3 regions of the Neorhizobium sp. T25_27 genome follow, and region 1 is predicted to be linked to each of the others. Evidence: predicted binding sites of a transcription regulator. Region 1 holds the regulator's gene; each other region holds the start of a gene.
The links. The regulator LexA, encoded in region 1, represses DNA repair genes until DNA is damaged. The targets are predictions, from matches to a motif close to TGTTCNNNNTGTGTTCNG.

Region 1 (2,199 bases):
TTGAAGATGATCACCCGGCCGCGCAGGCCCTCGGCACCCGGCGTCGACGGCAGGGCAAATTCCGCCTCGAGTTCGTGATCCTGCAGGATGCGAATGCCGGCATTGGCCGCCGCAAGCTCGAGCGAAGCAGCCTCCGGCTTGGCCTTCGTCATCAGCACCTGCTCGGCCAGGGGCGCGAAATCGGAGGGCGCCGATGCCGACAGGATGATCTTGCTCAGTCCCATGACCGCATTGGAATGGTGCTCCAGTTCGCTGCGATCGGCCGGCAGGGGATTGATCCGCTGGCAGGAAAACATCAGGAAGTCGGGCGCCCGGTCATCACCGGCAAAAGCCAGCCGGAAGCTCGCCTGGGTTTCGGAACCGTCGGCCAAGGTCATCCCACGGGAAAATTCCAGCACGTCGCCTGCCGAGACGCCGCGCATCTTGAAACGCGCGTGATCGGCCATCGCGTCGCCCGTGGCGACAACGAGCGCCGAAAAGCCCTGCCTGTCGCGTCCCTTGCGGAAGGCCAGATCGCGTGCGGTAAAAACGTTGCCACGTTTGGCGGCGGCGCTTGCATGACGGCGATTGGCAACAGCCAGCGGCTCCAGATAGCTGCCATCCGAGAAGAATACACAAGCATTGGCTGTGCCGAAAGGATGAAAAGCGTCGGGCGCAACTGTAAAACCAAGCTTCGTGAGCCGGGAACGCGCAGCGGTAAGTCCCGCCACCGGCAGCACGAGATGATCGATTGGTCTTGCGTTCACGCGAGGGCCCCCGGAATTGGAATCGCAAAGCTACTTTGGCAGCGGGCTCGCGCCGCGCAAGTGGTGAGACCCGAGATATCTGGCACGCATCTATGAAGAAAAAATCATCATACTTCACAGAAATTTAGGGACTTGCAGAACACATATGGAACATATAGTGTCCGTTCTGGATTTGTTTCCGACTCTGAGGGTGCCAAAAGATGCTCACGCGCAAACAACAGGAATTGCTTCTGTTCATTCACGAACGCATGAAGGAATCCGGCATCCCGCCGTCATTCGACGAAATGAAGGACGCTCTCGACCTCGCGTCCAAGTCCGGCATCCACCGCCTGATCACCGCGCTCGAGGAGCGCGGCTTCATCCGCCGCCTGCCAAACCGGGCCCGGGCGCTCGAAGTCATCAAGCTGCCGGAAGCCTACTCGCCCAGCATGCAGCCGCGGCGCGGGTTTTCGCCGAGCGTCATCGAAGGCAGCCTCGGCAAGCCGCAGCCGGTAGCAGCCCCTCAGAAACCCGCCGCCAACGACGATTCGCCGAACGCCACCACCGTTCCGGTCATGGGCCGCATCGCTGCCGGCGTGCCGATCTCGGCGATCCAGAACAACACGCATGACATCGCCGTGCCTGCCGAGATGCTCGGTTCCGGCGAACATTATGCGCTCGAGGTCAAGGGCGATTCGATGATCGAGGCCGGCATTCTCGACGGCGATACCGTGATCATCCGCAACAGCAATACGGCCAATCCGGGCGACATCGTCGTGGCGCTGGTGGACGACGAGGAAGCGACGCTGAAGCGCTTCCGCCGCCGCGGCGCCTCCATCGCCCTCGAAGCCGCCAACCCGGCCTACGAAACCCGCATCTTTGGGCCGGACCGGGTGAAGATCCAGGGCAAGCTCGTCGGCCTCATCCGCCGGTATCACTGATCATCTGCCGGAGCGGTTCCGGCAATGAACTATCGAAACCCTGGCTTCGCCAATCATAGTGGCGGTGCCGGCTCCAGGGACGGTCTGCGCCCGCCATGGCGGCACGGATCTGCCAGCGCCGAATGTCGGTCGCGCCGTTGAGGGAAATCTCCAGGGCACCCGTCTTGCGAAGCGTGGCACCGTTGATCATCAGGGCGCCGGACCGGCATTGGTCGAAGCGGGCACGCGGCGCAATGACAAGACTGGCGGCGTCGCAGGCGGCACCCGCATAACGGCCGTCCTCGACAGCGATAACGATGCCCTTGCCCGTGCTTGCCGCACACCAGGCCGTCGGCTCGCAGGTGAAGCGGCCGACAGGCGCCTGTTTTATCCTCGACTTTGCCGTTTCCAGTTGCTGCGGAGTCAGTTCGCGGCGCTCGTTGGTTTTCTCGCCGGACGGCATGTCGTCGGGGGGCTTGTCCCTGGATGGCGACATTTCAGGCCTGGTGGGATCGCCGAGCAGAAGCGCCCTCTTCCATTGGTCGTAGACGAAG
Region 2 (2,199 bases), on a different contig from region 1:
CTCAGCGCAATTTCGTTTGCGGTTTCGCAAACCGCACGCCATCCCCCCGTCGTCTTCGGAGATGAATTCCACTCCGGCATTCTTGAAGGCGATACGTATCACTCCTAGCGTCGAGGCATGCCTGGACCAGCCTCCCTCCCGATCCTCACATCCAGCGTCGGCTTCAGCTGGAGCGCGCTTTCGGGTCCAACGCCCAACCTCCTGGTTGGACAAGACTGGCGGTCTAAAGCGCCAGCCTTAGCTGCGGTTCCGCAGACGGTGCTTGCCGCTCCAGCGAGGACAGGGTGACGCCGAGCAGACGTATCCCTTTTTTCAGTGGGAAAATCGGCGTGAGAAGCAGGCCGATCAGATCCTGAAAATCAGTGATCGCCGACAGGGGTGCAGGGACCGTCTTGCTGCGGGTGACTTGGGTAAAGTCGGCATATTTGACCTTTAGCGTCACCGTCTTGGCGCCAATGTCATTGGCCTCGCAGTAACCCCACACTTTTTCGATCAGCGGCTGAAGCCCTTCGCGGGCAGGCTCAAAGGCGTGGAGGTCTTGCGAGAATGTGTCTTCCGCGCCGACGGATTTGCGCACCCGATCCGGCTTGACCTGGCGATTGTCGATACCGCGGGCGATGCCATGGAAATACGGTCCTGACTTGCCGAAATGCTCCACCAGGAACTCAAGCGTCTTCTCTTTCAGATCCGCGCCCGTTTCGATTCTGAGCCGATGCATCTTTTCGGCCGTTGCCGGTCCGACACCATGGAATTTATTGACCGGGAGGACTTCAACGAAGGCCGGCCCGTTCCTCGGCGTGATGACTGCCTGTCCATTGGGCTTGTTGAGGTCGCTCGCCATCTTGGCGAGGAACTTGTTGTAGGAAATCCCGGCCGAGGCGTTGAGGCCGGTGACCAGCTTGATCCTGGCGCGGATCTCCAACGCAATCTCGGTGGCGATCTCCATGCCCTTGAGGTTTTCGGTAACGTCGAGATAAGCCTCGTCGAGCGAAAGCGGCTCGATGAGGGGCGTGTATTCGGCGAAGATTTCGCGGATCTGCTGCGACACAGCCTTGTAGACGTCGAAGCGCGGAGGCACGAAAATCAGCTCGGGACATTTGCGCTTGGCAGTCACAGATGGCATTGCCGAGTGAACGCTGAACTTTCGTGCCTCATAGCTTGCCGCTGCCACTACACCGCGGGCGGCCGAGCCACCGACGGCAATCGGTTTGTTACGTAGGTCCGGATTATCGCGCTGCTCGACCGAGGCATAAAAGGCATCCATGTCCACATGTATAATTTTCCGGACCGGGGTTGAGTTCATCTCGTCCATGGCGGCTTTAGGATCACGATAGATCGGCCCTCGGAATTCGAGTCGAAACAAAAAGAGAACATAGCAGGCTTACGTGCGATATCAACCGAATTCGACGGCGTCTTCTCACTGCGATCGAAACCAGCCGCCACCGAAGGCATTCACATCCTGTGGAAATCAACATCGGGAGACACCCAATGGCGGACGACAGCACTACGACAATCCGGGCCACTTTCGAAACACGCGAAGCAGCCGATCTTGCCGTCGAACATCTGGTTCAGCAGCACGGCATATCGAGGCCGGACATCTTTATTCAGTCGGCAACCGACCGCAATTCCGTCGGCTCGGCGCCGTCGGGCGGCGATGTCTCCCATGAAGAGGGCGCCCGTCGCGACGTGCCTCTCGAAGGCGAGATCGAGGTCTCGGTGGATATCGCATCCAGCCAAGTCACCGCCGTCGAGCGCAGTCTTGGAGACGCCGGTGCGCTCCGTGTGTCGAGCCGCTGAGCATGGGCGACAATCTCTCAAAATACCGTGCCAAGCGTGATTTCAAGAAGACCAGCGAGCCGAGAAGCGAGGCGCAGGTCAAGCCGTCGGACCGCCGGCGGTGCGTTATCCGGAGGCACGACGCCACACGGCTCCATTATGATCTGAGGCTCGAACTTGACGGAGTTGTTTAAGTCCAGGGCAGTAACCAAAGGGCCGTCGCTTGATACCCACGACAAGCGACTGGCAGTCGAGGTCGAAGATCACGCGCTCGACTAACCTTGTTTCATTTGCAGTTTTCCGCGTAGGCTTCTACTCGTTTGAAAATCTCAACCGTGAGAATTCTCCAGGCTTGAAGGCCGGTAACCATTTCAGATCAGCCTAGTGAACCGGTAAGGCCATAACGCTACTTCAACTGGAATA
Region 3 (2,199 bases), on a different contig from region 1:
TTCACATCCAGCGTGCCGGACTTGCGGTCCGCCTTCATGTCGATGCGGCCGATCATGCGGTCGCCTTCGAGCAGTGGGAAAACGTAGTAGCCGTATTGGCGCTTCGGCTCCGGCACGAAAACCTCGATGCGGTAGAAGAAGTTGAACAGCCGCTCGGCCCGGTCGCGGTTGCGGAGCAGCGGATCGAAGGGGCTGAGCACGCGCACGCGGGCCGGTGGTTCGGGGATGTCCCCAAGGTTTTCGGGAAAGCCGAGGAAGGCGAAGGACGGGCGGGGCTTGCTGCCGTCGGCGGCCTCGATCAGCACCTCGGTCAGTTCGCCGCGATGGGTCTTCACCCATTCCTTTGCCTCGTCCGGCGTGACCAGATCGAAAAAGGCGGCAAGTTCTCCGGAGGTCGCAAAACCGAGGCGGGTCATGGCGCCGCGGCAGGCCCAGTCGATGAATTCCTCGTGGCTCACTTCCGGCTCGTGATGCTGCCGCGGGATCACCCGTTCCATCAGGTCGTAGATCTTCTGGAAGTTGACGCGGCCGGCGATTGCCAGTTTGCCGGTGTGCCAGTAATATTCGAGCGCCGTCTTGTTCGGATGCCAGTTCCACCAGCCGCCGGACTTGTGATCCTCCTGCTTCATGTCGCGGGACATGATCGCGCCGTTTTCGGCGATGTGCTGGAAGGTCTCTTCGAAGGCGGCGTCGAACCCTTCGCCATGCCATTTCCTCCAGCGTTCGGCGAGGATCGGCTCGCGGCGGCGAAAACGGTGTTTCCAGTAGCGGAAGAAGCTGGCCGGAATGATCGAGGCGTCATGCGTCCAGTGTTCGAACAGCTCGCCGTCCTTTTCCAGAAGCGCGGTCAGGTGTTCGCGCCGGTAGGTCTGGTTGCGCGAAAACAGGATCATGTGGTGGGCGCGCTCGACGGTGGCGATACTGTCCACCTGGACGAACCCGAGATCGTCGATGAGCTGCAGCAGGCCGGCTTTGGTCAACGCGCGGCCGGGCGGTTCGCAGAGCCGCTGCCGTTCGAGGAAGATCTTGCGGGCCTGATCGTTCGGAATGAGAATCGCCATGGCATCTAGACTAGGATACCGCCGCGCCGGATTCAATGTTCACGTTCGGTTCCGCATTCCCCTTCCCCATCTTCCGGTCTATAGACCGCTGAACATCGAGGGACAGGCTTGGATATCCGTTTCGAACAGGCAGAAGCTCGTTTCGAGGGGCGCACGGTGGTGCATCCGCTGACGCTTCGCTTGAGCGAGCGGCGGATCGGCGTGATCGGCCTGAACGGCTCCGGCAAGACGACATTCGCGCGGATGATCAACGGGCTGGTGCTGCCTGCCACAGGCCAGGTGACCGTCAACGGGTTCGATACGGTCAAGGACGGCGACAAGGTCCGCGGCCAGGCCGGCTTCATCTTCCAGAACCCGCAGAACCAGATCATCCTGCCGATCCTCAAGGAAGACATCGCGCTGGGGCTGAAATCGAGAAAACTCTCGAAGGCGGATACGGAGGCGGCGGTCGAGGCGGTACTTGCCCGTTTCGGCATCGCCCATCTGGCCGACCGGCGTGTGCATGAACTTTCGGGCGGAGAACTGCAGCTGGCAGCACTCGCCTCGGTTCTGGTGACCCGACCGGATATCCTGATCATGGACGAACCGACCAACCAGCTGGATCTCAGGAATCGCGATCTCGTGGAGAGAACGATCCAGGGGCTCGACGAAAATGTCGTCGTCATCAGCCATGACCTCGGCCTGATCGCCGATTTCGACCGGGTTCTGCTCTTCCATGAGGGCCACCTCGCCAATGACGGCGCGCCGGCCGAGGTCATCGCCCGCTACCGCGAGCTTGCGGCATGAAGACGCTTTACGTGGAAGGCGATACGTTTCTGCACCGGCTTTCGCCGCGGGCGAAGCTTCTCGGCCTTGCGGCACTCAGCCTCCTGCTTTTCGTCATCCATTCCCCGGCTGTTCTTGTCGTCGCGGCCATTCTCGGCGGCATCGTCTACTCGTCGCTCCGGCTCGGATGGCGCCAATCCTGGCTGCGGCTGCGGCCGATCCTGCTGACCATCGCCATCGTCGCGATCTTCACGCTTGTCCTCAACGGCCGAGACGATGCACTGGTCGTCGTCACGCGGCTGACGGCCCTTACCCTCTTCGCCGCGGCGGTGACGGCGACCACCAGCACCGGCGATTTCATCGACGAGATCAC

Region 2: a site for LexA is predicted at 1,356-1,373, ahead of dinB (DNA polymerase IV). Genes of this name have one in related genera too.
Region 3: a site for LexA is predicted at 1,098-1,115, ahead of C5J24_RS14370 (energy-coupling factor ABC transporter ATP-binding protein). Genes of this name have one in related genera too.

The regions. Positions count from the first base shown of each region.
Region 1 covers NZ_PVBJ01000001.1:1,241,772-1,243,970, forward strand. Annotated here, with positions in the region: gene C5J24_RS06165 (VOC family protein) at 1-746, opposite strand, end outside; gene lexA (transcriptional repressor LexA) at 947-1,666, shown strand; gene C5J24_RS06175 (ComEC/Rec2 family competence protein) at 1,647-2,199, opposite strand, start outside.
Region 2 covers NZ_PVBJ01000003.1:354,703-356,901, reverse strand. Annotated here, with positions in the region: gene dinB (DNA polymerase IV) at 224-1,312, opposite strand; gene C5J24_RS11875 (hypothetical protein) at 1,489-1,797, shown strand; partial or broken gene C5J24_RS11870 (DNA polymerase ligase N-terminal domain-containing protein) at 1,800-2,052, shown strand.
Region 3 covers NZ_PVBJ01000004.1:224,160-226,358, reverse strand. Annotated here, with positions in the region: gene C5J24_RS14375 (winged helix-turn-helix domain-containing protein) at 1-1,061, opposite strand, end outside; gene C5J24_RS14370 (energy-coupling factor ABC transporter ATP-binding protein) at 1,170-1,847, shown strand; gene C5J24_RS14365 (energy-coupling factor transporter transmembrane protein EcfT) at 1,844-2,199, shown strand, end outside.